3 regions of the Streptomyces sp. NPDC052052 genome follow, and region 2 is predicted to be linked to each of the others. Evidence: riboswitches for the same ligand, from Rfam matches in the RefSeq annotation. Region 2 holds a riboswitch; each other region holds the start of a gene.

Region 1 (9,807 bases), on a different contig from region 2:
GCCGTGTTCTGACACTCCGGAAGGTCGCCGCAGGACCCCTTTACCGTTCGGATTTCAATGAACCGGACGGACCAGGCAGGCGGAATACGACCAATTCGACTCTCCGTTGCGGGAGTCGTTTATCATACTGATAATCTGTTGGGACTTCATTCGCCCCACTCCCGCAGGGGAATCGGGCGGGATCGCCTGCCCGCTCCGAGCGGGCCGGGAGGACCGGCCCGGGAGCCCAACAGCCTTCCCTCTCGCGGGATTTCCTCCTCGGTCCGGGCCCGATCGGCGTGGCCGTCCTGACCGAGGAGGGGGCTTCCGCCCGGAGCTTCCCGACCTCGCGGCCGCAGCCTCGGTATGCGCGGCGCGATCGTGGTAAGCGTGGCTCATAACCGCCGGACCACAGCGGGAGCTGTGCCAAGAAGTCTGCCGGGAACAGCGGATCGGTGCCGGATCCTCACTCCGGCCAGGGGGACTCCAGGATGGTGTCCACGAAGTTGCCCCGTTGGAATCCGGGTACGTACCGCTCCAGCACATCGGCCTTCACATTGCCGAAGGTGGTGTCCGGTTTGGGTTCGATGCCTTCGGTGAAGGCCCGGAGAATGCGCCTCTTGAAGTCGGGGCGCGGATGGAGGGCGACGATCGACGCACGGTCCGCGTCGCTGATGCCGGTGTACCCGATGCCGAGCACGTCGTACTCCACCCCCGCGGTCACCAGAGCGACCTCGGGTTCCATGAACTGCGGAATGCCCGGCGTCGTGTGGAGGGCGATCGCCGTCCACACGCGACGGACGCTGTCCTCGGGCACTCCGTGGCTCTGCAGGAACCGCCGCGCTTCGTCGGCGCCGTCCACCTCGAAGCGGCGCCCGCTGCTGCGGGCCCCCTCGTTGAGGCCGAGGTCGTGGAACATGGCTCCGACGTAGAGGAGCTCCGGGTCGAAGCTCAGCCCTCTGGCACGCCCTTGCAGCGCCCCGAAGAAGTAGACCCTGCGGGAGTGGTGGTAGATCAGGTCGTCGGTGGCGTCCCGCACCAGTTCGGTGGCCTCGGCAGCCAGCGCGGTGTCGGGCACCGGAACCCGGTCTGCGGCGGACGGATCGGCGCTGTCGGGCATCTGGACTCCTTCGTAGGACATGCCGGCTCTTCCTTTGCGGTTCTTCGGCCGTCGGCTCTCCCCCGCCGGTCAGTCGGCTGCGCCGGCGTCCCTGTCCGCCAGGGAGAGGTGGAGGTGAGCCAGGTCGTGCGGTACCGGGCCGTCGGGGCGGAAGAGGGGTGCGCTGTCCTCGTCGACTGCCGTCGCCGGAGCGTCCGTGAGACGCAGACGGGCACGCAGCCGTCCGTAGAAATCGTGCCGGCCGAGCCTGACGACGCGCAGTCGCCGCGGGGCCCGGTACACCCCGATCCAGTCCCCGGCGTCCAGTACGCCGCGCAGCTGGCCGTCGATGGTGACCGCACCCTGCCCCGAGTGAGGCAGCACCCTCATCGCGACCGGTTCGTCCGGGGCGGCCACCACCGTGCGGTTGAACGTCATGTGCGCTGCGACGGGTGTGAAGACGACGGCGTCCATCCGTGGCGAGACCACCGGACCGCCCGCGGCGAAGCTGTAGGCGGTCGACCCGGTCGGGGTGGCCACGATGACGGCGTCGGCCGAGTACGAGGCCAGGCGTCGGCCACCGATGTAGACGCCGAGACTCACCTGCCGGTCACGCGCGAGTTTCTCCACGACGACGTCGTTCAGAGCGGTGACGTCCAGCGCCACGCCCCAGCCCTCCGCCCCGGCCTCCGCCTCCAGGTCGATATGGGGCGGTGGCAGCATCGGACGTCTGCCGTAGGCCATCAGGGCGTCGATGTCCTTGGGTACTTCGAGGACGCGGGATGCCCTCATCGTGAGCGTCATGCGTTCCTCGATCTCGGCCCGCCCCTGGTGGACGGCGTCGAGCGCTCGCACGACCTCGTCCGCCGGCACCTCGGTCAGGAAGCCGACCCGGCCCAGGTCGATCCCGAGTACGGCCGCCCGGTTCTTGGCCGCGATCCTGGCGCCGCGCAGAAAGGTCCCGTCGCCTCCGAGCGTGACGATGAGGTCGGGGTTGCCCGCGACATCGGCCTCCTCCCGTCCGCCGCGGCGTCGGGAATGGTCATGCCACACGTCGATGTCCGTGCACGGGACGGCTTCGTCCGCACACCAATCGCGTACGACCTGTGCTGCGGCGACGGCCTCGGGACGGCCCTGGTGGACGACGACCCCCACCCGCTCGACACTCATCTCGCTCCGGCTCCCGTGCATTCGACGACGTGGCGCTGACCGCATCCCACCTTGATGGGCCGGGCTGCGCCGACTCCGTCGCCGGGCCGACAGGCCGTTCCCGGTCAGGCGATCGGACCTCTGGGAGCACTGCGCGGCAGACTGGTGGGGACAGGTTCTCCCGCACTTCCTGTACAGGCCGCCACCGCGTACGCCCGGCGGCTCCTGCGGTGACGACGTCCCGCATCCGTCTGCGCGTCGCACCGGTCCGGAGGGCATTGATGACCGCTGCCCGGGCATCCAGACGCATCCGCCGGGCCCTCACCGCCTCGGCCGGGGCCGTGGCTCTCGCCGCCTCCTCGATCGGCCTGTGGGCCACCACGGGCTCGACCTCGCGGGTCACCGGTCTGCCGACCCCCGCCCATGTGGTGGTCGTGGTGATGGAGAACCACTCCTACGCCCAGGTGATCGGCAGCTCCGACGCCCCGTACATCAACCGCACGCTCAAGGCGGGCGGCGCCAACCTCACCCGGTCCTTCGGGCTCACCCACCCCAGCGAGCCGAACTACTACATGCTGTTCTCGGGCTCCGGCCAGGGCCGTACCGACGACAGCTGTGCCCGTGCGGGCTCCCTCTCCGCGCCCAGTCTCGCCTCCGAACTGATCGCCTCGGGACGGACCTGGGCCAGCTACAACGAGGGCCTGCCCCACCAGGGCTCGACCGTCTGCAGAAGTGGCGAGTACGCGCGGAAGCACAACCCCTGGTTCGCCTTCTCCGCTGTGCCGACCAGCACGGCGAAGACCATGAAGCAGTTCCCGGCCGACTTCACCAACCTGCCGACCGAGTCCTTCGTCGTGCCCAACCTGTGCCACGACATGCATGACTGCCCGGTCTCCACGGGTGACACCTGGATCCACAGGAAGCTGGGCGCCTACGCCGACTGGGCCAGGACCCACAACAGCCTGCTGGTCCTCACGTTCGACGAGGACGACGGCCGGTCGGGGAACCACATCCCCACTGTCCTCTACGGTGAGCACGTCGCCCCCGGCAGTTCCAGCGGTGTCCCCTGCAACCACTACACCCTGCTCCGCACCCTGGAGGACCTGGCCGGCCTCAGGACGCATGCCGGCCATGCGGCCTCGGCGTCCGACATCACCGGCATCTGGAAGTGAGCCCCGTGGGCGGCCGTTCCCATGGCGATGACCGGGGCACGATCGATCATCACGACCAGCAACGGCCGCGGAAGGCGAACCGCGGCGGGACCCGAGGGGAAAATCTTCACCCGTTCCGCATCCCGGACACCTGTCCCCGGACCACCCGGGATGCCGGGACGACCGGATGCCCGCGGAGCATCGACGCGGTCAGGTCCGCGGGTCGCGCATCCACGGTCTTGGTGCCAGCCTGGTGACATGGCTTGGGCGTCATGGACGACTCGTGGTGTGTTCTCCGGGCACGGCGGCGTGCTCACGGACGAGGTCGGTGTGCTCTCCGGTGACCTGACGGTTCACACGACCTGGGCCGATGACACGGCCCAGATCACTGTGCAGTACACGGGTGCGATCGACTGGTTCACCATGTCGGGCAGCCCTGTGCCGTGCGGCTCGGAGGACGACAGTCGTCGCCTTCACGCCGCCGTGGTGCAGTCCGTCCGGCAGGGAGCGGCGGCGACGGTTCCGAGGCCACCGCTGCCCAGACCGGGGTGATGGGCGAAGGGCGTCCAGGAACGAGGGCGGCACGGACCGACCGCGCGGGCACTTCCCGGGACCGATTCCGTCGCGGGCAGCAGCACAGAGGGGGACGTCTCTGCGCCCGTCCCTGCCCCGAAATCGTCGTCCTCTGATCCCGCGCCCGTCGGGCGGGGACTACGGGTCAGCCCTTAGGATCTGCCGGATGAGCAGAGCCTTCCATGGTTGGACCGAGCAGGCCTTCGAGTTGCTTCTGCAGCTGGAGGGTGTCCCTGCGCGGGAAGCACTGGAGAGACACCGGAAGGACCGCGAGCGCCTGGTCCGGCAGCCCATGATCGCTCTGCTGAACGATGTGGCCGACGCGGACCAGGCGTACGAGGACTTCTCGGTCTGGGGGTTCCGCAAGGACCCGTGGTGGTGGCAGCACCAGGCTGCCGTGATCCGGATCGCGCGCCATGTCGAGATCGGTCTCCGCTTCGATCTCGACGGACTGCGGATCAAAGGCGGCTGGTCCTACCCCGACCCGGGGCAGGTCCCGTCGTTCCGTACCGCCGTGGCCGCACAGGACAGCGGATCCGGGCTGGTGCGCGCCATCGAGTCACTGCGCACGCAGGGATACGAGATCACCGGGGACATCATGAAACGCATGCCGCGCGGGCATGACCCCGGTCACCCCCGGGCCGACCTGCTCCGGTACCGATCGGTGCTGGCTTCCCGCCCCCTCGGCGGGGACTGCGCGGAGCAGACGCCGGCCCTGGCCGACGCCGTGCTCCGCGCGGCGGAGGAGTTGCGGCCCCTGCTGACGTGGCTCGCCGGTCATGTGGACGTCCCGGCCCACCGCGCTGCCGCGCGTCAGTACGCTCCGTAGACGTTGTCGATCGAACCGTACTTGTGGGCGGCGTAGTTGCACGCGGCGGTGATGTTGGCAACCGGGTCGTAGATGTCCATCGACGTACCGGGCACGTGATAGGCGAGGAACGTCGGGGCGATGACCTGCAGGAGTCCCTTCGACGGGGTGCCCTTGGCCGCGTTCGAGTCCCAGTTGTTGATGGCCCGGGGGTTGCCGGAGGACTCGCGCATGACGTTGCGATGAATGCCGTTGTAGGTGCCGGGGATTCCGTTCTTGGCCATGACCGCGAGCGATTCCTTGATCCAGCCGTCCAGATCGTTCGTGTACGTCACGGTCGTCGCGGCAGTCGTGGCAGCGGCGGTGGACGCGGTGGGAGCGGCCTGGGCTCCGATGGTCAGCTTCAGCCCCGCGTGAATGCGTGCCGGGTTGTCGCCGATGACGCCACGATTGTCCTCGTACAGCTTCTTCCAGCCACCGCTGAGGGAATACTCTCGCGCGATCTTGGAAAGGGTGTCGCCCGCGATCACCGTATAGGTGGTGGGTGCCGCCTTCTGTGCGGAATTCGCCGCGGTGACAGCCTGCGCGGGTGCGGCCGAAGCGAAGCCGGCACCGACCAGCGGCAGTACGAGAGCGGCTCCACCCGTGACCGCCACAACCAGGCCGCGAGTGAGGGAAGTGGACCTACGGCGACGGTAGTGACCCGTTGCGGACATTGCGAATTCCTCTCCGTCGCCTACGAGGTGAGCTGTCGGGTTCGGACTGGAGATGTCCGGCCGCGCTCGAACGCGACTTCACCCCGAGCCGTTCCGGATACCGGATCGGCGACTTTCGTGGGTTCCCCGCTCCTGCCGTACACAAGTGATCGGGTTACCGGGCGGCGGCAGGATTCGGCGTTCCGTCCGGGATTGACGGTGACCGTAGGCGAGAAACACCAAAAGGAACAAGCTCTCTATTTTCGATCACAATTCATTTGCAAGATCGAATCACGAAATGGCGAGTAACCCGCATCACACCGCAATGTCGAACTACCCCACACAGAAAGGGATCGGACCACTCGTCACGAACCCCCACGGCGCCCGGACGTGACTCACGTCACCGGTAACACAAAAGGGACACTTCGGTCATAAACCAAAGGCCTCAGTAATCAATAAATGCCTCTTTATTAACCAAGGCATCACTTCTATGCAAGTCGCCCTTTATTAGGACATTCCCCCCTCTCCTGGAGTTGCTGCGCGCCGACCACCTCCCCGGTCGGCGCCATCACCTCGGGGCTACTCCATGGGCAGGAAACATGTCGCACCGGACGGTGCGGACCGCCGGCTTCCGCCCGAACGCAGGGGGGTACGGGGCCTGGCAGCGGCGGGTGCCCGTGACAGTCCGGCCGCTCCGCGTCCCCCTGAACCCAGTGCGTACGCGGCTCACGACAGCCCGTCAGTCGAGGCCCTTCAACCACGCAGGTGTGAACGGAAACACGGGCTGAAACCGACCCAGGTCCACCGAGTTCCGTCCGACCACCCCGGCGCCGTGCATCGAGCGCCCCCACCACATGCGGAACAGTCCAGTCCGCCTACGCTCATATGCGGATCCATGCCGCTAGCCTCGTGATTCGACAGAAAGCGAGGTCCCCATGGAACGAATCAGATTATCGGGAATCATGGGGGAACTCTCGGCTGAGTTCCTCGGCACGATGGTGCTCATCCTCTTCGGGTGCGGCGTCGTGGCCCAGGTCGTCGCCGGAGGGGCGCTCACCGAACCGCCGGGGGGTCTCGGGAATCACGACAGCATCGCCTGGGCCTGGGGACTCGGAGTCACTCTGGGCGTCTACGTCGCGGGCCGGCTGAGCGGAGCGCACCTCAATCCAGCCGTGACACTCTCGCTTGCCGCCTTCAAGGGTTTCCCCTGGAAGAAAGTGGCACCCTACGTACTGGCTCAACTCGTGGGAGCCTTCGCCGCGGCACTGATCGTGCGATGGAATTACGCCGAGGCCCTGGCGAAGGCGGATCCGGGTCACACGACCAAGACACAGATCGTCTTCTCGACACTGCCTGCCAACGGGAATCCCGCCCTTCCGGTCACCGAATGGGGTGCATTGCGCGACCAGATCATCGGGACCGCAATTCTGATTCTGCTGATCTTCGCGGTCACCGACCTCCTCAATACGCCACCGGCCGCCAATCTCGGCCCCTTCGTCGTGGGCCTCATCGTGGTGGCGATCGGTATGGCCTGGGGCACCAACGCCGGGTACGCGATCAATCCTGCCCGTGACCTGGGGCCCCGGCTGGCGAGTTTCCTCACCGGGTACGGAGGGGCCTGGCGGGACCAGTACGGGAATTTCTACTACTGGGTGCCGATCGTCGGCCCGTTGGTGGGTGGTCTGATCGGCGCGTTCATCTACCAGGCCCTCATCAGCCGTTTCCTGCCCGGGGCCGAACCCGAGCCGGAAGGCAGCATCCCCATCCCGTCGGAGAAGTGACGACCGGTCACTTCGTCGAGCGTGGTCAGCGCACCCTCGAACGCGTGAGGGTGCGCTGACCGGGACAGCACCGGCTGCCGGCGCGAGTCCCGGGGCCTTGGGCGCGTCAGCAGATCCGCGGCAGTTGCTCCCCGACGGGCAGGTCGACCACCCGTGTACCGCCGAGCCCCGTGCGGGCCACCACCATGCCCGGGTGAGCTTCCACCACTTCGCCGATCACCGCCGAGTCCCGGCCCCGTGGATGTGCCCGCATCGCGTCCAGGACCGCCTCGGCGTGTTCACGCGGTACGAACGCCACCAGCTTCCCTTCGTTGGCGACGTACATCGGATCGAGGCCCAGGACGGCACAGGCATTGGCCACCGGCGGAGGAACAGGGACGTGCTTCTCCTGGATGACGACGCCGGTGCCGGAAGCCGCCGCGATCTCGTTGAGCGAGGCGGCGAGTCCCCCGCGGGTCGGGTCACGCAGGACGTGCAGGTCCGGGGTGACCGCGAGCATGGCTTCCACGAGTCCACCCAGGGCCGCGCAGTCGCTCTCGATCTCGACGTCGAACTCCAGGCCCTCACGCACGCTCATGATGGCCACACCGTGCTCGCCGATCGCGCCACTGACGATCACGATGTCGCCCGGCACGACACGCTGCGGACGCAGGTCGACACCGGCCGGGATGAGGCCGATACCACTGGTGTTGATGAAGATTCCGTCCCCGTGGCCCGCCTCGACCACCTTGGTGTCCCCCGTCACCACCTCGACGCCCGCCCTGCGCGCGGCGGCGCCGAGGGCGCCGGCCGCGCGTGCGACGACGGAGAGCTCCACCCCCTCCTCCAGGATGAATCCGCAGGACAGGTACGCGGCACGCGCACCGCTCATGGCGAGGTCGTTGACGGTCCCGTTGACCGCGAGGTCGCCGATACTGCCGCCGGGGAAGAACAGCGGTCGCACCACGAAGGTGTCGGTGGAGAACGCGATCCGGGCGCCGCCGAGCGACACGGACGCCGAATCGCCCATCTGGCCGAGCAGCTCGCCGCCGAAGGCGGGGGCGAAGACGTGCTGGATCAGTTCGGCGGAGAGCGCACCGCCACCGCCGTGGCCCATCACGATGCGGGGGTGGTCCCTCAGCGGTGCCGGGCACGTCCACGCCACGGGGTCGAGCGGCGGGACCTCAAAGGCGCCTCCGGATCCGCGCATGGGGGTGTCGAGGGTCTCAGACAACGGGGGTCGCCTCCAACGATGCGGTCTTCTTCATGTCGAGGCGCCGGTAGAGGTAGTACGCGGCGCAGGCGCCCTCGCTGGAGACCATCGTGGCGCCCAGCGGGGTGCGCGGGGTACAGGTGGTTCCGAACGCCTCGCACTGGTGGGGCTTGATCAGGCCCTGCAGGACTTCTCCACTGCGGCACTGGGCGGGTTCACGGGTGTCGATGCCGGTCACTGCGAAACGGTACTCGGCGTCGTAGTCCCGGTAGCGCGGGGCGAGCCGCCAGCCGCTGTCGCGAATGACGCCGATGCCGCGCCAGGACCGGTCGGTCACCTCGAACACGTCCTCCAGCATGGTCAGGGCCGCGGGGTTTCCCTCGGGGCGCACCGCGCGTGGGTAGGCGTTGTCCACGGTGTGTTCACCGCGTTCCAGCTGGGCCACGGTCCGTCGCACGCCCTCCAGAATGTCCAGCGGTTCGAATCCGGTCACCACGATCGGGACTGCGAACCGCTCGGCCAGCCCGGGATACTCGCCCGTCCCCATCACACTGCACACATGCCCCGCGGCCAGGAAGGCCTGAACCCGACAGCTCGGCGACCGCATGATCGCCTCGATCGCCGGCGGAACCCGGACGTGGGACACCAGCAGACTGAAGTTGCGGATGCCGAGCCGACGTGCCTGATAGACCGTCATGGCATTGGGCGGTGCGGTGGTTTCGAAACCGATGCCGAAGAAGACGACCTCCCTGTCCGGGTTCTGCTGGGCGATCTTCAGGGCGTCGAGCGGAGAGTAGACGACCCGTACGTCACCTCCCTCGCTGCGGACCCGGAACAGGTCCCGGCCGGTTCCGGGCACCCGGAGCATGTCTCCGAAGGAACAGAAGATCACCTCCGGACGGGAGGCGATCTCCAGTGCCTTGTCGATGACCTCCAGCGGCGTGACGCAGACCGGACAACCCGGTCCATGAATCAATTCGACCTGCTCCGGCAGCAGTTGATCGATTCCGTGCCGGATGATGGTGTGGGTCTGTCCACCGCAGACCTCCATCAGCGCCCACGGCCTGGTGACGGTGGAGTGGATCTCGTCGAGAAGCCGCCGGGCCAGTTCCGGGTTCTGAAACTCGTCGATGTACCTCACTGCCGCGCCTCCTCGGATGTGTCACCGGCGCCCGGCAGGGGAAGTCCGCCGGCCTCGGCCGCCATCTCCCACGCGTCACCGAACTCCTCCTGGATCATCCCGAGCTGGGAGAACAGCTCCAGCGTGTGCAGGGCCGATTCCTCGTCCAGCTTCTGCAGGGCGAACCCCACGTGCACGATGGCGTACTCACCGACCTGAAGGTCCGGCAGGTACTCCAGACACGCCTCCTTGACCACTCC
Region 2 (9,807 bases):
CGCGGATCGCGGCGATCCGGCCGGGCGTCGGCGGGTCGCTCACGACACCGTCGTGCACGAGGTGACGCTCGGTCATCCGCACGCAGCCGATGTCCACGGAGCGCGCGGCCCGCACCTGGTCGTCGCCGACGACGAACTCGGTGGAGCCGCCGCCGATGTCCACGACGAGATACGGCTTCGCGAGGTGGTCGCGGCCAGCGAGCTCCTTGGTGGCACCGGCGAAGGAGAACTCCGCCTCCTGGTCGCCGCTGATCACCTCGGGCTCGACGCCCAGGATGTCCACCACGCCGCGGACGAACTCGTCCCGGTTCTCCGCGTCCCGCGAGGCGGAGGTGGCGACGAAGCGTATCTTCCGCGCCCCGTGCTCCTCGATCGCCTCCGCGTACCGGCGGCAGGCGGCGAACGTCCGCTCCAGGGCCTCGGGCGCGAGCCGGCCGGTGCGGTCCACCCCCTGGCCGAGACGGACGATCTCCATCCGGCGGTCGAGCTCGACGAGCTCGCCGGTGGTCGGGTCCGCGTCGGCGACGAGCAGACGGATGGAGTTGGTACCGCAGTCGATGGCGGCCACGCGAGTCATGCATGCTCCTGTGGAATCAAGCCCCTCCGGTGTACGGGGAGCAGGGGGGCCGGGCAGGCCCCGGGGACGGTCAGGCCTCGTCGTCCGCGTCCGCGGGCGGACAGGGCGTCACGCACGGCCCCTTGAGCCACCACTCCGGCAGCATCGCGATCGCCTCGTCGCCCAGCGGGTTCACGCCGGGCCCGGCGGCCAGCGAGTGGCCGACCAGCACGTGCAGGCACTTCACCCGGTCCGGCATGCCGCCGGCGCTCGGGAAGCCCTCCAGCACCTCGATCGCGTCGCGCCGGGCGATGTAGTCCTCGTGTGCGGCCCGGTACGCGGCGGCCAGCTCCGGGTCCGTGCCGAGGCGTTCGGTCATCTCCTTCATGACCCCGTTCGCCTCCAGTGTGCCGATCGCCGAAGCGGCACGCGGGCACGTCAGGTAATACGTCGTCGGGAACGGCGTGCCGTCCTCCAGCCGGGGCTGCGTCTCGACCACGTCCGGGTTGCCGCACGGGCAGCGGTGCGCGATCGCGCGCAGCCCACGCGGCGGGCGGCCCAGCTGGAGCTGGAACGCGGCGATGTCCGCCTCGGTGGGCGGGGTGGACTCGGTCTGCGGAGGGGGGGTTTCCATGCCTGCCTAGGTTCTGATCGGGCTGCTCGAACTGCGGTTCTGCAGAGGGGGTGGGAGAAGTCAGTCGCGGCGGTCGGCGCTGTCCACGCCGTCCCAGAGGTTGGAGTGCCACGACCGGCCGGAATCGTCCGTCTCGCCGTTGCGCTCCTTGACCGCGTCGGGGTCGATCACCGTGTAACCGGTCTCCCCGGGGAGAAGGTAGTGCAGATGTGTGCGGGCCAGCTGCCGGACGTACGCATCGTCCTGGAGGCGCGCCTTCTCGTCGCGCAGCTCCTCGGTGCGGGTGCGGGCCTCCTGTGCCATGCGCTCCTGTTCGGCGATCTCGTCCCGTTGTGACATGTACTGCCGCATCGGGTACGCGAGCGCCACCACCAGGGAGCAGACGACGAGGGCGAGGAAGGCCGCCCGGCCGGTGAGCCGGGAGCGGCGGGCCTGACGGCGGTTCTGTGACCGGTAGACGCGGGCGGCGGTCTGCTCCCCGAGCAGCCGCAGCCGGGTCGAGGTGGAGAACCGGTCCCGGTCCTTCGCGGCCATGTTCCCGCCTCCCCTTACACACGTCCGTCCCCGAACACGGTACGGGACCGAGTGCGGGGACGGACGGAGGCCGGGGCCTTTCAACTTCGAAGGGCCGGTGCTCAGCCCTTGAAGCGCGGGAACGCGGAGCGGCCCGCGTACACCGCGGCGTCGTCGAGGATCTCCTCGATGCGCAGCAGCTGGTTGTACTTGGCGACGCGCTCGGACCGGGCCGGGGCGCCGGTCTTGATCTGGCCGCAGTTGGTGGCGACGGCCAGGTCGGCGATGGTGACGTCCTCGGTCTCGCCGGAGCGGTGCGACATCATGCACTTGTAGCCGTTGCGCTGGGCCAGCTCGACGGCGTCCAGGGTCTCGGTCAGCGAACCGATCTGGTTGACCTTGACGAGCAGGGCGTTGGCGGACCCCTCCTCGATGCCGCGGGCCAGACGCTCCGGGTTGGTGACGAACAGGTCGTCGCCGACGAGCTGGACCTTGGCGCCGAGCTTGTCGGTGATGACCTTCCAGCCGGCCCAGTCGTCCTCGAACAGCGGGTCCTCGATGGAGACCAGCGGGTACGCGGCGACGAGCTCCTCGTAGTACTCGGTCATCTCGGCGGCCGAGCGGGACTTGCCCTCGAACTCGTACACGCCGTCCTTGTAGAACTCGGACGCGGCGACGTCGAGCGCGAGCGCGATGTCCTTGCCCGGGACGTAGCCGGCCTCCTTGACGGCCTCCAGGATGAGGTCGAGGGCGGCGCGGTTGGACTCCAGGTTCGGCGCGAAGCCGCCCTCGTCGCCGAGACCGGTCGAAAGACCCTTGGTCTTCAGGACCTTCTTCAGCGTGTGGTAGACCTCGGCACCCCAGCGCAGGGCCTCGGAGAAGGACTCCGCGCCGATCGGGGCGATCATGAACTCCTGGATGTCCACGTTGGAGTCGGCGTGCGACCCACCGTTGAGGATGTTCATCATCGGAACGGGCAGCAGGTGCGCGTTCGGGCCGCCGAGGTAGCGGAACAGCGGCAGGTCGGAGGCCTCGGAGGCCGCGTGGGCGACCGCCAGCGAGACGCCGAGGATGGCGTTGGCGCCGAGCGAGCCCTTGTTCTCGGTGGCGTCCAGGTCGAACATCGCCTGGTCGATCAGCCGCTGCTCGGTGGCGTCGTAACCGACGAGCTCCGGGCCGATCTGCTCGATCACGGCGAGGACGGCCTTCTCCACGCCCTTGCCCTGGTAACGGTTGGGGTCCCCGTCGCGAAGCTCGATGGCCTCGAACGCACCGGTGGAGGCGCCGGACGGCACGGCAGCACGGCCCGTGCTGCCGTCGTCGAGGCCAACCTCGACCTCGACCGTGGGGTTACCCCGGGAGTCGAGGATTTCCCGGGCTACGACGACGTCGATGGACGGCACGAGCATCTCCTTCTGGGATATGACGCTGGTTGTGCAGGGTCACTTTGGCCTTGCGACAAGAGCCTAACCGGCGCGACCCGATCAGCCGGACGACCGCCCGTCCCCTGGGACGAAAAAGAACCCAGGAAATCTCATTGCCGGACAAACGGCCAGAATTTTACTGGCCAGTAACTACAACAGTTGAACGATCACCCACAAGGCGGGCCCGCGGCGAACGGATGCGAAGACCCCGGCCCGGCGCGCCTGGGGGACTGCGCGCCGGGCCGGGGTGCCCTGGAAAAGGGGAATCCGAACTGCCGGATTACTTCGTCAGGTGAAGCTGCTGACCCGGGTAGATCAGGTTGGCGTCCTTGACGATGCCCTTGTTCAGCTCGAACAGCTTCTGCCAGCCGCCCTGGACGTTGTGGGCGGCAGCGATCTTGCTGAGGGTGTCACCGGAGACGACCTTGTACTCGCCGTTCCCCTTCTTGACCTTCTCGCCGGTCGGGGTGGTGACGGTCTTCTTCGACTCGGTCTGCGCCGGCGCGGTCGAGCGGTACGAGCGGTTGGCGGCAGGAGCCTCGGTGCGCTCGGCCTTCTTCGGCTGGGTCTGCTGCTTCGGCGCGGCCTGGGTGCTCTGCTTCTGGGTGTTCTGCTTCTGGGTGGTGGTGGAGGACTTCGAGGAGCCGGTGTCGACGCCCGGGTTCACCCCGTCGTTCTTCAGGTTGCCGGCCCAGGCGCAGCCCCAGGCACCGGGGCCCTGCATGTCGAGGAGCCGCTCGGCCGTGGCGATCTGCTGGGCCTTGGTGGCCAGGTCGGCACGGGGGGCGTACTGCGTACCGCCGGCGGCGGCCCAGCTGGACTGCGAGAACTGCAGGCCGCCGTAGTAGCCGTTGCCGGTGTTGATGGACCAGTTGCCACCGGACTCGCACTGGGCGACGGCGTCCCAGGTGGCGACGGAGGCGGCGGAGGCGCCGGTCGCACCGATCAGCGGCATGACGGCGGCGGTGCCGGTGACACCGGCGAGCGTGGCGATGCGGACGGCCTTGGACGGACGACGGCGCTGACCCTTACCAGAAAACAGCATGGAAGATCTCCTCACCGACGCCTACGAGGTGAGCTGTCGGGTTCGGGCCAAGTGAGTTGCCCGGTCGCACGTCCTAGCACGCGACTTCACCCCAAGCCGGACCCTGATGCGTCTTTCGACGATCGGGACCGACGCCTACCTGGGTCCCCCGCTCCTGCCTACGGCGCTTTACGCGTCTGTTCCCTCCGACCGACGGCAGGATTCGGCGTGACGGTCGACGGGGCCCGCGGTGCGAGCAGTTCCGACCGTAAACACACGGAACCCTTATATCCAAAAACAGACATACCGGACAATCAGCCCTTACTTGCACCTGAAGAACCATCGTTTTCGCAGGTGGGAGGCGATACGGAAGGTTCGTCCAGCTACGACACGCCAGTTGACGCAAAGAGACCCATGTCTCACTTACGCATAAGCGGACATAGGTCCCTGAAGTACCCCAGCTTTGGGGGCTGTTTTAGTCGTTTTTCAGCCAGGCCTCACGGGGCCTTCACCTCGAGATCAAGGCTCTGGCCAGGGAGGATGAGGTCCGGATCGGAGCCGACGACACCCTTGTTGGCCTCGTAGAGCGCAGACCATCCACCAGGAACATTCTGTGCATCAGCAATCGTCCAGAGATTGTCACCGGCATGGACGGCATAGGAGCCGTCGGCGCCTGCCTGACGCGCTCCGGCGTCCGAGCGTGACGCATGGCGGCCCGACTCCCGCTCACCGCCGTTCACATGCCCTCTCCCCTCGGAGGCGGCCGCACCCCGGTGCTTGCCACCGGCCCGGCTGGGGGAAGCGGCGGAATCAGAGGACTGTGACGCATCTGACGAAGCCGACGAATCTGGTGAATCTGACGAAGCGGAAGATTCGGATGCCTTGGCGGACGGGGCCGTCGACACGGCGGCCGAAGGCTTCGCGGACGGCGTGGTCTCGTCGCTCTGCGCGTCATCGCTCTGCGCTTCGCCGCCCTGCGTGTCGCCGCCCTGCGCATCCTTCACGTGACCCTTGCCACTCGACACGTCGTCCGAGAGGCCGACGGACGGCACGGAGCCCGGGTCGACGCCCGGCAGCGTCCCGTCCGTGGTGAGGCCGGAGATGACCGCGCAACTGGGCCACGCCTTCGGGCCACGGTCCTCCAGGACTTTCTCGGCCACGGCGATCTGCTGGGCGCGGCTGGCGAGGTCGGCGCTCGGGGCGTACGACTCACCGCCGTTCGCCTTCCAGACCTCCGGCGAGAGCTGGAGACCGCCGTAGGAGCCGTTGCCGAAGTCGGCGCTCCATGTGCCACCGCTCTCGCAGTCGGCCACCCGGTCCCAGGTCGTGGCGTCGGCCGCGTGCGCACCGGCCGCGCCGAGGAGCGGGATGGCGATGGCCGATCCGGTCACGCCCGCCGCGACGACGATGGCGGGTGCCTGACGAGGGCGACGGTGTCTGCCGTTCGCGGAGCCCATGAGGTTGCCTTCCGTGTGACGAGTGACAGGTGCGTCGAACGGTGAAACTAGCGGGACTCGAACGCGTGTCACAAGTCGATGCAGCGCAGATCACGTGAAAGTCACAAAGTTGACAGGGTGTCACCTTGCGCCTCGGGGGAGCCCGGTGTGAACTCCACGGGCAGCGTGCGCAGTCCGCGCATGATGAGTCCGCCGCGCCACCGCAGATCGGCGGGTTCCCCCGCAAGGCGCAGGTCGGGAAGGCGCCTCAGCAGCGTGGCGAGCGCGGTCCGTCCCTCCAGGCGGGCCAACGGCGCGCCCAGGCAGTAGTGGATGCCGTGCCCGTATCCGAGGTGCTGGTTGTCACGCCGTGCGAGGTCGAGCACGTCGGGGTCCTCGAAGCGTTCCGGGTCACGGTCGGCTGCGGCGAGCACGACGAGCACCGGGTCGCCGACCGCGATGTCCTGCCCGCCGAGTGTCAGCGGCTCGGTGGCGAACCGCCAGGTCGCCAGCTCCACCGGACCGTCGTACCGCAGCAGCTCCTCTATCCCGGTCTCCAGCAGCCCGTCCTCCCCCACGCCGAGGGAACGCTGCAGCCGCTCGCGCTGTACGGGGTTGCGCAGCAGGGCGTACACCCCGTTGCCGATGAGGTTGACCGTCGTCTCGAACCCGGCGAAGAGCAGGATGAAGGCCATGGCCGCGGCCTCGTTCTCGGTGAGGTGCTCGCCGTGGTCGGCGACCCGGATCAGCTCCGAGATCAGGTCGTCCCCCGGGTTCTCGCGCTTGCGGTGGATCAGCTCGGCCAGATAGCCCCGCATCTTCTTCACGGACCTGGCCACTCCCCCGCGCGGCCCGCCGCCGTGGCGGATCATCATGCCCGCCCAGTCCCGGAAGTCGTCCTGGTCCTCCCGCGGGACGCCGAGCAGATCGCAGATCGCGTAGATGGGGAGCGGGAAGGCGAACTCGTGGATGAGGTCGGCCTTCCCCTCCGCGATGAAGCGGTCGATGAGTCGGTCCGTCAGTTCCTGCACGCGCGGGGCGAACTCGGCGACCCGGCGCGGGGTGAACGCCTTGGAGACGAGGCGGCGCAGCCGGGTGTGGTCGGGCGGGTCGATGTTCAGCAGGTGCGTCATCAGCTCCGCCTTGCGCTCGCCCGGGATGCCCGTCCTGCCCTTGGCGTGCGCGGGCTCGGCGTGGTGCGCCGGGTTCTTGGAGAGCCGGGTGTCGGCGAGCGCCTGCCGGGCGTCCGCGTACCGGGTCACGAGCCAGGCCTCGACGCCGCTGGGCAGCGCGGTCCGGTGCACGGGGCTGTGCTCGCGCAGCCAGGCGTAGGCCGGGTACGGATCGGTGGCGAACTCCCAGGTGAAGAGTTCGGGCGCGCCGGCGGGGCAGGCGCCGGGCTGTCCGGCGGGGCGGTCGGTGGGCTGTCCGGCGGGGCGGTCGGTGGAGCGGTCGCCAGGCTGTCCGGTGGGACGGTCGGTGGGGCTGTGGTTCACCCTTCGACGTTATCCGTTGCCCTCTGCCGCCCGGATGGCGTCCCGGTAGGCACGGCCCGCGGCCCGCAGGGCGGCCTCGGGGTCGACCCCGTCCTGTTCGGCGCGGACGGCGAGGGCGAGCAGCTCGTACCCGATGCCGTCGCCTGTGGGCAGCGTCACATCGAGCCCCGCGGTACGGGCCCGGCCGGCCAGTTTCGCGGCGAGCGCGAGACCGGGCTGGCCGAGCGGCACTCCGTCGGTGACCGAGTCGCGCTGCTTCTCGATGGCCTTGGTCCGCAGCCAGTGCGCGTGCACGTCCTCCGGAGTCTCGGCGGTCTCGTCCCCGAAGACATGCGGATGGCGGTGGATCAGCTTCTCGACGAGGGTCGCGGCCACGTCGTCGACGGAGAACGGCTCCTCCTCGTTCTCCTCGGCGATCCTGGCGTGGAAGACGACCTGGAGGAGGACGTCCCCGAGCTCTTCGCGCAGCTCCTCGCGGTCGCCGTCCTCGATCGCCTCGACGAGTTCGTACGCCTCCTCGATGGCGTACTTGGCGAGGCCCTTGTGGGTCTTCTGCGAGGTCCAGGGGCATTCGGTCCGGATCCGGTCCATGATCTGGACCAGGTCGAGGAGCCGGGCGCCCGGCAGGTCGTACGAACCGGGCAGCAGCTCCAGGTCCGGCATCCGCACCCGGCCCGAGCCGGCGAGCCGGGCCAGCCCGTCGGTCAGCGGTCCGCTTCCTTCACCGCCGGTGAGGACGACCACGCTCCGGCCGCCGGCGCACACGTCGACGAGTTCCTGCGCGCTGGGCGCGGCATGCTCGACGGCGACGCCGGCCTCGCGCAGATACGGCAGCTGCGGGTGGTCCGGCTCGGCGCAGAACACCCGGTCGGCCTCGCGCAGCGTCTGCCAGGCGGGCCAGGACAGAAGTCCGGGTGCGACGCGGTGGCTGGCGGTGAGCAGGACGATACGGCCGGGGTCTTCAGCGTTCACTGTTCGAATCTACCCCGGCCGGACGGACGGCTGTCCCTGCGACCGAGGGCGCAGGCACCTGCCGGGGCATGCGAAGTCGTGCTCAGCCAGGCGGCGACGCCCGCGCTCACCCCGGGGTGCCACAGGAGTTACGGTCCGCAGCCGGTCTGCGCCCCGCTCTACCGTCCGTGCGGATGGCCGAGCTGACCCGTGTGGCACCGGACCTCATGCCATTCCCCCGGTCAGCCGGCCGCTGCACAAGAAGGGGACGCCGGCGAGGCGGTCACCACCACCTGTTCCGCGCACTCGGCCGCGCGCAAAGCATCACCCACCACTTCGACCAGCCACACGGCGGCGTCCACCGACCACTCCGGCACACGACACACGAACCGCAGCACGCCACGCTCGCGGCCCTTGTGGTAGCCGTGCTCGCCGTTCACGTCCGCCATGCCGGACAAGTCGAGCGGCCCAGCAGCGACTTCGGCCTCTGCGACGTCACCAAGCCGCTCCCCGATGGCGCCGCACACCGCCGCCTCCTTCCCCCGCATCGTGGGCCCGGCAGCGACGGTGACGTTCACGGGAACCGACGTGGACGGGTCGGTGAGGGCGAACCATCTGCACATCGCCTGAAAGTCGTCGGAGGCATCACCGACAAGCTCCTGCAGCGGCAGGACGGCATGCAGCCCGGTGAACCGGACGCGCCCGACCCGATTCACCGCGTCCGACAGGATCCGCGCCACGTGAAGGAGCGGGAGACGCGGCTCACGGACATCGACCGGGATCTCCACCGACATCCACGCCAGCTCCCGGACGTTCCCATCCTGCGTCCAGTCCCCGCCGGCCAGAGCATCGGCCCAGCGCCCAGGGTCCTGGACGATCCGGGCCTCGCCCCATCCCTGGTACGGGTAGGTCCATCCGCCGGTGGAGTACCAGCCGTAGGCCTCCGCCCTGCGCATGGCGAGGTCGTACATTTCACTGCCGTGGGCATCGCAGGTGAGGTGCGACGCCCACGGGTACCGGTCAAGTACCCCGTGCAAGGCAACAAGCGTCTCGTAGTACACGCGATGGCCTTTCTGTACGTACTCGTACCGCACGTGACCGGTATCCGTCGGCGGGACACTGAACCCGGACCCAGGATCCGACGCCAGTCCTCTGACCGCATGGGTTCGCCGGGTCGGTCGTCGTGGCGGTTGGATGTCCCGAGACGTTCGTTGACGCCGGGGCTGTGGTGGCTGAGCCTCTCCGTGACCAGAGCGTCAGGCCACCAGCGCCGCGTGCAGCGCGTCGAACACCTCACGCAGATCAAGGATCGGGACCGGATCGAGTTCCATCTGCAGGTGACACACGCCGTCGTCGCCGTTAGGGGTCAGGCGAACGAAGAAGGCAAAACCGTCCCCGACGGGCTCCGCCTTCAACACCAGCGGATTGTTGCGGCCGGGGGTCACTTCCGTTGAAAAGCGCGCCCCCGACGCCGCGTCCAAGCACGAGACCATCCGCTCTGCGAAGTCCACGACCTCAGCATCGGTGAGGTAAGCCGTGAAGTCGGCTGTCAGCCAAGAGCACCAGTCCGCGCCGACCCGCCAGGTTCCTTCCCCGGTCCGAGTCAGCTCCAGCCATGCAACGTCGTCGCCGAGGCGCATCTGTGCCTCTACCATCCTGGCCCTCCGGGCATCCGTCCTGAGCTCAAGATCCTGTGGTGCGGGTCTCCGCCGCTGGAACCCACCGAGCGTCACCCGGCACAGCACCAACCCGGTGAACCTTCCCGGTCACGGC
Region 3 (9,807 bases), on a different contig from region 2:
GATCACCGAGTACGCGTACTCAAGGAAGGAGCCCTGCATCTCGTCGACGACGTCGATGTCGAGGATCCTCTCCTCGAAGTCGTCCGGCGGCGGGGTCTTCGTGCTGCGGCGGGCCATCGCTGCTGCGACTCCTTCACGGATTCTGTTCGGGCAACCTCAGGTTCTGACGCGGACCATTGTGGACCTCCGCACTGACAGCGCCGACCTCGACCCGTCCCAAGGGCCGCTCCGGCCCCTGCCGGGGCGGCTCCGTGACCCGTTCCACGGCGGGTGTGCCCCTCTTTCACGCGAACTTCCGCGGTATGGGAACTTCGGCAGGTGTCTGTGCGCTTGCCTACAGTGGCAGGTCTCGCAGGAAATTCAGTATCGCGATCGAAGGGACGTACATGCCCATGGGTCACACGGCCACAGCCCAGGCCGGCTCCGGCGGCTTGACAGCGACCGAGCACCGTCTGGCCAATGGCCTGCGCGTGGTGCTCTCCGAGGACCATCTGACCCCGGTTGCCGCGGTCTGCCTCTGGTACGACGTCGGCTCGCGTCACGAGGTCGAGGGACGCACCGGACTGGCTCACCTCTTCGAGCACCTGATGTTCCAGGGCTCCGGCCAGGTCAAGGGGAACGGACACTTCGAGCTGGTCCAGGGCGCCGGTGGTTCGCTCAACGGCACCACCAGCTTCGAGCGCACCAACTACTTCGAGACGATGCCCGCCCACCAGCTGGAGCTGGCTCTCTGGCTCGAGGCCGACCGGATGGGCTCGCTGCTCGCCGCGCTCGACGAGGAGTCGATGGAGAACCAGCGCGACGTCGTCAAGAACGAGCGTCGTCAGCGCTACGACAACGTCCCCTACGGCACGGCGTTCGAGAAGCTGACGGCACTGGCCTACCCCGAGGGCCACCCGTACCACCACACACCGATCGGCTCGATGGCGGACCTGGACGCCGCGACCCTCGAGGACGCCCGCGCCTTCTTCCGGACCTACTACGCCCCCAACAACGCTGTGCTCTCGGTCGTCGGCGACATCGACCCCGTAGAGACCCTCGCCTGGATCGAGAAGTACTTCGGTTCCATCCCGTCCCACGACGGCAAGCAGCCGCCGCGCGACGGCACGCTCCCCGAGACCATCGGCGAGCAGCTGCGCGAAGAGGTGCGCGAGGAGGTTCCGGCGCGGGCGCTCATGGCCGCCTACCGGCTGCCGCACGACGGCACCCGCGCGTGCGACGCGGCGGATCTCGCGCTGACCGTGCTCGGTGGAGGCGAGTCCTCGCGGCTGCACAACCGCCTGGTCCGCCGTGACCGTACGGCCGTGGCGGCCGGGTTCGGGCTGCTGCGACTGGCGGGCGCTCCCTCGCTCGGCTGGCTGGACGTGAAGACGTCCGGCGGCGTCGAGGTGCCGCAGATCGAGGCCGCGGTCGACGAGGAGCTTGCCCGGTTCGCCGCCGAGGGCCCCACGCCCGAGGAAATGGAGCGTGCGCAGGCCCAGTTGGAGCGTGAGTGGCTGGACCGGTTGGGTACGGTCGCGGGACGCGCGGACGAACTCTGCCGGTACGCCGTGCTCTTCGGCGACCCGCAGCTTGCCCTGACCGCCGTCCAGCGGGTGCTCGACGTCACCGCGGAGGAGGTCCAGGCGGTCGCCAAGGCCCAGCTGCGCCCCGACAACCGGGCGGTGCTGGTCTACGAGCCGGTCGAGTCGGCCGAGCCCGCGGACGAAGCGGACACCGACGAGACCGACGCCGACGACACCGACACGCACGAAGGGGCGGACCAGTGACCGACGCTGCCGCGACTGGAGTTTCCATGCAGTACCACCCGCAGCCGGCCCCCGGCGTCGCCCGCCCCTGGGACTTTCCCGCGCCCGAGCGCGGGTCCCTGCCCAACGGCCTCACGGTGCTGCGCTGCCACCGGCCCGGCCAGCAGGTCGTCGCTGTCGAGATCTTCCTCGACGCCCCGCTGGACGCCGAGCCCGAGGGGCTCGACGGCGTGGCCACGATCATGTCCCGGGCCCTGTCCGAAGGCACCGACAAGCACACCGCCGAAGAGTTCGCCGCCGAGCTGGAGCGCTGCGGCGCCACTCTCGACGCACACGCGGACCACCCGGGCATCCGGGTCTCCCTGGAGGTCCCGGCCTCCCGGCTGGCCAAGGCGCTCGCTCTGGTCGCCGAGGCGCTGCGGGCGCCCGCCTTCGACGAGAGCGAGATCGAACGCCTGGTGCACAACAGGCTCGACGAGATCCCGCACGAGCTGGCCAACCCGGCCCGGCGCGCCGCCAAGCAGCTCTCCAAGGAGCTCTTCCCGGCCGCGGCGCGGATGTCGCGTCCCCGGCAGGGCACCGAGGAGACGGTGGAGCGGATCGACTCGGCGGCCGTGCGTGCCTTCTTCGACGCCCACGTCCGGCCCTCCACGGCCACCGCCGTGGTCGTGGGTGATTTCACCGGCATCGACCTGGACGCCCTGCTCGCCGACACCCTCGGCGAATGGTCGGGAGACTCCGCGGAACCCCGTCCCGCCCCGCCGATCACCGCCGACGACACCGGCCGGGTGGTCATCGTCGACCGTCCGGGCGCGGTGCAGACGCAACTGCTGATCGGCCGGATCGGCGCCGACCGCCACGACAGCGTGTGGCCGGCCCAGGTGCTGGGCACGTACTGCCTGGGCGGAACGCTCACCTCCCGGCTGGACCGGGTGCTGCGCGAGGAGAAGGGCTATACCTACGGCGTACGGGCCTTCGCCCAGGTGCTGCGCTCGTCGGCCCCGGACTCCGCCTCGGGGGCCACCGGAGCCTCGATGCTCGCCATCAGCGGATCGGTGGACACGGAGTCCACGGGACCGGCGCTGGAGGACCTGTGGACGGTCCTGCGGACCCTGGCGGCCGAGGGGCTGACCGATGAGGAGCGCGAGATCGCCGTGCAGAACCTCGTGGGGGTCGCACCGCTGAAGTTCGAGACGGCGGCATCGGTCGCGGGAACCCTCGCCGACCAGGTCCAGCAGCACCTCCCGGACGACTACCAGGCGCACTTGTACGCCCGGCTCGCGGAGACCGGCACGGTCGAGGCGACCGCGGCGGTGGTCAACGCCTTCCCGGTCGACCGGCTGGTCACGATCCTCGTCGGTGACGCGGCACAGATCGAGGAGCGGGTCCGGGCCCTGGGCATCGGAGAGGTGTCGGTGGTCACCGGCTGACGGGCGGATCCCCTGGTCGTGATCGCACCCGCCCGGTCCGGACCACCGGTCGGCCCGTGGCGGGTGACGGCCGGCCGACCGCGCAGCTGCCAGCGACGGCCGGCCGCGGGTGACGGTTCGTCGGTCGACCGCCACGCCCGGCCGGTCAACGGCCGGACACGGGCGCCCCCACCGTGGCGGTCGGTCGACCGGTGCCTCGACCCGTCACGCACGGACCCGGCGCACGGACCTGGCGAGGCACGAGGAAGACCCCTGCGGCAGGCGACGCGTAGGGATCTTCCGCATGTCCGTTTTGATGGGGAGGATGACTGTCTGCCCTGTGGCGTGCGCTACAAAGCGGCGTGTCCGTTTGGTGAACGAAAGTGGCCGCCCTTAGCGTCGGCCCGGCTGTCCGTCACTCGTATGCCGCATCCGTGACGTACCGGGCAGTCATCGCCGAGTCCCCGTCAGGCGCGAGCCTGGGGAGCCGGGGACCCATGCAGTCCCTGGGGTGAATCGGATGCCGGGCCTCGGTGAGGCCGTGGCGTCCGTAGGAGACCTTCCTGCTCCGAACCCGTCAGCTAACCCGGTAGGCGAGAAGGAGGGAAAGGACCAGCCGCTTCAATGGCGTTCACCCGTGCCACCGGGAAGCACCGTGCCCCGAGCCGACTGACGAGCAGGAGCGCGAGGGTCGTCGGAATCGCGGCCCTGGCCACCACCGGCGTCCTCGGCGGTACGGCCGCTCCGGCTCTCGCTGCGGACTCCTCCGCCGCTGAGACCGGTCTGAGCCAGGTCCTGGCCGTCGACAGCACCCTCGCCGAGCAGATCGAGGCCCAGGCCGACGCGCAGCAGCGCCAGGCCGACGCCGAGGCGAAGAAGAAGGCCGAGGCGGATGCGAAGCGTGCGGCCCAGGCGCGAGCCGAGAAGGCCCGCGCTGCCCGGTCCGCCGAGCGCGCCCGCCTGAACGCCTTCCGGCTCCCGGTCGCCGGTTCGTACGTCACCACCGGATACCGGACCGGTGGCGCGCTCTGGTCCTCCGGCAGGCACTCCGGCATCGACTTCCACGCCGCCTACGGCAGCTCCGTCGTCGCCGTCGGTGCCGGCACGGTCGTCGAGGCCGGCTGGGGCGGCGCGTACGGCAACAACATCGTGCTCCGGATGACGGACGGCACGTACACGCAGTACGGCCACCTCTCCTCGATCGGCGTCTTCGTCGGCCAGCGCGTCGGTGCGGGTCAGCGGATCGGCTTCTCCGGCTCGACCGGCAACTCCACCGGACCGCACCTCCACTTCGAGGCGCGCACCACGCCGTCGTACGGCTCCGACCTGAACCCCATCGCCTACCTGCGTGCCCGCGGCGTCAACGTCTGACCTCCTGCCGGCGCGCCCTGCGCGGTATCTCCTTCGAAGGCCCCCTACGACGGGGCCTTCGTCGTATCCGCTGTTGGCACCTGTCCTCGACGGGTCCCAGGACCTGCCCCGCGGCCAAAAGATATTCATGAATTTCTTCCCGGCATCGGAAATGCGGCCGCATTGCAATAGAGTCGCAGGACAGACGTCGGTCGGCCGCGTTGCGCGGGGATTAAGGGGGAGGTTCGGACATGCGCATTCCTGCGCATTCGGTATGCACGGCAATCCGTGACGACATCGTCTCCGGTGTCTTCGAACGCGGCAGCCGGCTCACCGAGGAGGTACTGGCGCGTCGTTACGGGGTCTCCCGTGTCCCGGTGCGGGAAGCGTTGCGCACCCTGGAGTCGGAAGGGTTCGTGGTCACCCGCAGGCATGCGGGCGCCTGCGTCGCCGAGCCCACGGAGCAGGAGGCCGCCGATCTCCTGGAGGTCCGGATGCTGCTGGAGCCGCTGGGTGCGGCACGCGCCGCTCATCGGCGCACCGAGGCGCATCTCAAGGTGCTGCGTGGCCTGGTCAGGCTGGGGCAGGAGCGGGCCAGGCGGGGCGAGGGGGAGGATCTGCGCTCCCTGGGTGGCTGGTTCCACGAGACATTGGCGCAGGCGTCCGGCAGCCCCGGCCTGATCGCGCTGCTCACCCAGCTGAGGCACAAGACCACGTGGATGTACACCGTGGAGCAGCCGGTCCGCCCGGTGGATTCCTGGGCCGAGCACGGAGCCATCGTCGACGCGGTGGTGCGGGGCGACGCGGAACGGGCCAGGGCGCTGGCCATGCAGCACGCCGAACGGGCCGTGGGCGCGCACCGTCTGCGCCGCACGGACCGGCCGGGGCGCAGGCCCGATTCCTCACGCACGGATCGAGTGAGAACTTCGCAACATGCAGTACACACCACGCGTGCTCGGTATTAACAATGACGCCGTATACAAAGAGACGCCCTTTCGTCGGGGCTTTCTTTGGGCTGCTCGAATTCGCTTCGGCCGATCCGGAACGGAAAAGCAAAAAGCCGCGACTCCGCATGGGATGTCGCGGCTTTCTCGCGCTGAAGGGCTCAGACGGTCTCCGGGAGCTCGTCGAGCCCCTCGGCGACCAGCTTGGCCAGGCGGTCCAGGGCGGCTTCGGCGTTCTCCGCCTCGGACGCGAGTATGATCTCCTCGCCGCCGTGCGCGCCGAGACCGAGGACCGCGAGCATGGAGGCGGCGTTCACCGGGTTTCCGTCGGCCTTCGAGACCGTCACGGGGATGCCGGAGGCCGTGGCGGCCCGGACGAAGATGGATGCGGGACGGGCGTGCAGGCCCTCGGCCCAACCGACGTTGACGCGGCGCTCAGCCATGGTTCTGCCCTTCGTGAATCAATGGTTGTCTAGACCAGTCTCTCATGTGGTACGTGATGCCCCGGTCGAGGCCGTACGCACCCGTGACCTGTGCCGGTCCGTCGATCGGCTCCCCCAGACTGCCCCGACCCCAAGCCCGCCGCGACCGCTGACGGAGCCGTAGTCTTTGGACATGCAGCCCTCGCCGGAGCAGAGTCCGCATCAGGTCTACCCCGACTACTGGGAAGCGGACGTGGTCCTCCGTGACGGCGGTACCGCCCGGATCAGACCCATCACCGCGGACGACGCCGAACGGTTGGTCAGCTTCTACGAGCAGGTCTCCGACGAGGCGAAGTACTACCGCTTCTTCGCCCCTTATCCGCATCTGTCCGACCGGGACGTGTACCGCTTCACCCATCACGACTACGTCGACCGGGTGGGGCTCGCGGCCACGGTGGGCGGCGAGTTCATCGCGACCGTCCGCTACGACCGGATCGACGAGCAGGGCATGCCCGCCTCGGCGCCCGCCGACGAGGCCGAGGTCGCCTTTCTGGTCCAGGACGCGCACCAGGGCCGCGGTGTGGCATCGGCACTGCTCGAACACATCGCCGCCGTCGCCCGCGAGCGCGGCGTCCGCCGCTTCGCGGCCGAGGTGCTGCCCGCCAACAACAAGATGATCAAGGTGTTCCGGGACGCCGGGTATACCCAGCAGCGCAGCTTCGAGGACGGTTCCGTCCACCTGACCCTGGACCTCGAACCGACCGAGGCGTCCCTCGCCGTGCAGCGCGCCCGTGAGCAGCGAGCCGAGGCGCGCTCCGTGCAACGGCTGCTCGCCCCCGGATCCGTTGCCGTCATCGGCGCAGGCCGCACCCCCGGCGGAGTCGGCCGCACGGTCCTGCGCAACCTTCTCGGGGCCGGCTTCACCGGTCGCAGCTACGCCGTGAACCGCTCCTTCGCCGCCGACCAGGTGACCATCGACGGCGTCCCCGCCCACCGCTCCCTCGGCGAGATCGGCGAACCGGTCGACCTCGCGGTCGTCGCCGTCCCCGCCGACCGGGTTCCGGAGGCGGTGGCCGACTGCGGTGAACACGGCGTCCAGGGTCTGGTCATTCTCTCCGCCGGTTACGCCGAATGGGGTGCCGAAGGCCGGGAACGGCAGCGTGAGCTGGTCCGGCAGGCACGTTCGTACGGGATGCGGATCATCGGCCCCAATGCCTTCGGCATCATCAACAACGCGCAGTCCGTCCGGCTGAACGCCTCCCTCGCCCCCGAGCCGCCCGCCTCCGGACGCATCGGCCTCTTCACCCAGTCCGGAGCGATCGGCATCGCGCTCCTCTCCGGGCTCAACCAATGCGGAGCCGGCCTCTCCACCTTCATCTCCGCGGGCAACCGTGCCGACATCTCCGGCAACGACTTCCTGCAGTACTGGTACGAGGACGCGGACACCGACGTCGCCCTCCTGTACCTCGAATCGATCGGCAACCCCCGAAAGTTCGCCCGACTCGCGCGGCGCACCGCCGCCGTGAAGCCCGTGGTCGTGGTGAAGGGTGCCCGGCACAGCGGGTCCACCCCGCCCGGCCATGCGGTCCCGTTCAGCCGGATCCCGGAGGCCACGGTCTCCGCGCTCATGCGCCAGTCCGGCGTGATCCATGCCGGCACCGTGACGGAGATGGTCGACGTGGCTCTTCTCCTCGCCGATCAGCCCCTTCCGGCGGGCCCTCGGGTCGCCATCCTCGGCAACTCCGATTCGCTCGGCCTGCTCACGTACGACTCCTGCCTGACCGAGGGGCTGCGCCCGCGCCCGCCCCGTGACCTCACCATCGCGGCCACCCCGCAGGACTTCCAGGACGCCCTGGCCGAGGCCCTCGCCGACGAGGACTGCGATGCGGTGGTCGTGACGGCGATCCCGGCGGTCGGCGCGAACGGAGCGTCGGAACCGGGCGGCGGAGAGGAGCTGGCGACAGCGCTGCACGCGGCCGCCGCGGCCGCCCCGGCCAAGCCGGTGGCCGTCGTCCATGTGGAGATCGGCGGACTGGCGGAGGCTCTGTCCGCGGCCACCAGCACGGTCGCACCGCCGCGGCCTTCGGGGCAGCCCTCGGCGGCGATGGCACCCCCGCGCGCCGCAGCGGCCACGGCCGACTCCGCTCCGGCGTCCACCCCCTCGGCCTCCGGACCGGCCCCCCGAACCGGCAGCGGGCCGACGGCAACCGGCGCGGACGACCGCGAGGCCCCCGCTGCCCGGACGGGCCGGATCCCCGCCTACCCCGCGGCCGAGCGAGCCGTGCGGGCCCTGGCCGAAGCGGTGAGGTACGCCCAGTGGAGACGGGAGGCCGCCATTCCGGGCAAGGTGCCCGAGTTCCTCGACGACACCATCGACACCCCCGGTGCCGCCGAGCTGATCGACACATTCCTCGGCCCCGACCCCGACCCGCGCGGCAGGACGCTCGCACCCGACGAGGCGCGCCGGCTCCTGGACCGGTACGGCATCGCCGTGCGGCCGACGATCCCGGCGCCCGACCCGGAGGCGGCAGTTGCCGCCGCGGCGCAGCTCGGCTACCCGGTGGCGCTCAAGACCACCGCGCCGCATCTGCGCCACCGCGCCGATCTCGGTGGCGTCCGGCTCGACCTCGCCAACGAGAAGGCGCTGCGCCGTGCGTACGGAGAACTGACCGGCCTGCTCGGCAAGCCTGCCGAACTCCAGCCCGTCGTCCAGGCCATGGCGCCGCGCGGGGTCGACACCGTCATCCGGGCCACGATCGATCCGGCGGCGGGCGCCGTCCTCTCCTTCGGGCTGGCGGGCGCCCCCTCCGAACTCCTCGGCGACACCTCCCACCGCCTCATTCCGGCCACCGACCGTGACGCCGCCGAACTGATCCGTTCCATCCGGGCGGCCCCGGTTCTGTTCGGCTGGCGCGGAGCGGCGCCGGTGGACACGGCGGCGCTGGAAGAGCTGCTGCTGCGGGTGTCCCGACTGGTCGACGATCACCCCGAGGTGGTCTCCATCTCCCTGGAACCGGTCGTCGCCACGCACGGACTGACCGTCCTCGGTGCGAGCGTCCGGCTCTCACCGCCGCCCGCACGCACCGATCTCGGACCCCGCCGCCTTCCCAACTACTGACCGGGACTCCGCCGCCCGGGGACCACCGGCCGTCACCGCATCCACTGCTTTGGCCTGCCGCACAAGGTCCCCGGCAGTCATCCGTCCCCCGTAGGATGGTCCTCATGGCAAAGACCGGTACGACGACCCAGGGGCTGCGCGCGGCGATCGAGCGCAGCGGCTACTACCCGGCCCTCGTGGCCGAGGCGGTGGAGGCCGCCGTCGGCGGCGAGCCGGTCGCTTCGTACCTGGTGCACCAGGAGACCACCTTCGACTCGAACGAAGTGCGCCGTCACGTCACGGTCCTGGTCCTCACGGACACCCGTTTCATCGTCAGTCACACCGACGAGCAGAACGCGGACACCAGCTCCCCGACGCCGTACGCCACCACCTCCACGGAGTCGGTCAAGCTCGACCGGATTTCGTCGGTCGTGGTCAGCCGGGTCGTGGCCAACCCCGAGAAGTACGTGCCGGGCACGCTGCCCCGCGAGGTCGTCCTCACCATCGGCTGGGGCGCGGTCTCCCGGATCGACCTGGAGCCGGCTGCCTGCGGCGACCCCAACTGCGACGCCGACCACGGCTACACGGGCAACTCCACCGCCGACGATCTGAGCCTGCGGGTCAGCGAGGCCGGTGACGGCCCGGACACCGTGCGGCAGACCCTCGCCTTCGCCCAGGCGCTCTCCGAGGCCACCGCCGCGACCGCGACCGGCCGCTGATGGTCCAGCCGGCTTGGCAGGAACCCGTTCTGCTCTCCGTCGAAACCGCCCCCGTCCCGGAGTACGGCAGCGGCTCGCTCGCCGATCTGCTGCCCACGCTGGTCGCGGGACAGGGCGT

The links. A riboswitch is a leader RNA that binds a small molecule or an ion and turns the genes downstream of it on or off. The one in region 2 is predicted to bind cyclic di-AMP.
Positions count from the first base shown of each region.
Region 1: linked by a shared signal. The riboswitch ahead of AB0L71_RS10970 (LysM peptidoglycan-binding domain-containing protein) and the one ahead of AB0L71_RS14225 (transglycosylase family protein) in region 2 are both predicted to bind cyclic di-AMP.
Region 3: linked by a shared signal. The riboswitch ahead of AB0L71_RS07755 (M23 family metallopeptidase) and the one ahead of AB0L71_RS14225 (transglycosylase family protein) in region 2 are both predicted to bind cyclic di-AMP.

Region 1 covers NZ_JBFAWU010000007.1:158,935-168,741, forward strand. The annotation lists gene AB0L71_RS10945 (HD domain-containing protein) at 446-1,120, opposite strand; gene AB0L71_RS10950 (NAD(+)/NADH kinase) at 1,169-2,248, opposite strand; gene AB0L71_RS10955 (alkaline phosphatase family protein) at 2,509-3,399, shown strand; gene AB0L71_RS10960 (hypothetical protein) at 3,637-3,930, shown strand; gene AB0L71_RS10965 (DUF2461 family protein) at 4,118-4,780, shown strand; gene AB0L71_RS10970 (LysM peptidoglycan-binding domain-containing protein) at 4,765-5,475, opposite strand; cyclic di-AMP (ydaO/yuaA leader) riboswitch at 5,480-5,665, opposite strand; gene AB0L71_RS10975 (MIP/aquaporin family protein) at 6,390-7,235, shown strand; gene hypE (hydrogenase expression/formation protein HypE) at 7,342-8,424, opposite strand; gene hypD (hydrogenase formation protein HypD) at 8,441-9,568, opposite strand; gene AB0L71_RS10990 (HypC/HybG/HupF family hydrogenase formation chaperone) at 9,565-9,807, opposite strand, start outside.
Region 2 covers NZ_JBFAWU010000010.1:83,818-93,624, forward strand. The annotation lists gene AB0L71_RS14205 (Ppx/GppA phosphatase family protein) at 1-577, opposite strand, end outside; gene AB0L71_RS14210 (DUF501 domain-containing protein) at 648-1,190, opposite strand; gene AB0L71_RS14215 (septum formation initiator family protein) at 1,251-1,724, opposite strand; gene eno (phosphopyruvate hydratase) at 1,826-3,112, opposite strand; gene AB0L71_RS14225 (transglycosylase family protein) at 3,408-4,172, opposite strand; cyclic di-AMP (ydaO/yuaA leader) riboswitch at 4,176-4,348, opposite strand; gene AB0L71_RS14230 (transglycosylase family protein) at 4,649-5,608, opposite strand; gene AB0L71_RS14235 (cytochrome P450) at 5,710-7,083, opposite strand; gene AB0L71_RS14240 (nucleoside triphosphate pyrophosphohydrolase) at 7,093-8,055, opposite strand; gene AB0L71_RS14245 (hypothetical protein) at 8,277-8,828, opposite strand; gene AB0L71_RS14250 (hypothetical protein) at 9,291-9,689, opposite strand.
Region 3 covers NZ_JBFAWU010000005.1:99,057-108,863, forward strand. The annotation lists gene AB0L71_RS07740 (DNA topoisomerase IV subunit A) at 1-117, opposite strand, end outside; gene AB0L71_RS07745 (pitrilysin family protein) at 387-1,769, shown strand; gene AB0L71_RS07750 (pitrilysin family protein) at 1,796-3,178, shown strand; cyclic di-AMP (ydaO/yuaA leader) riboswitch at 3,602-3,768, shown strand; gene AB0L71_RS07755 (M23 family metallopeptidase) at 3,782-4,528, shown strand; gene AB0L71_RS07760 (GntR family transcriptional regulator) at 4,759-5,472, shown strand; gene AB0L71_RS07765 (HPr family phosphocarrier protein) at 5,613-5,894, opposite strand; gene AB0L71_RS07770 (GNAT family N-acetyltransferase) at 6,067-8,991, shown strand; gene AB0L71_RS07775 (DUF5998 family protein) at 9,096-9,689, shown strand; gene AB0L71_RS07780 (nucleotide pyrophosphatase/phosphodiesterase family protein) at 9,689-9,807, shown strand, end outside.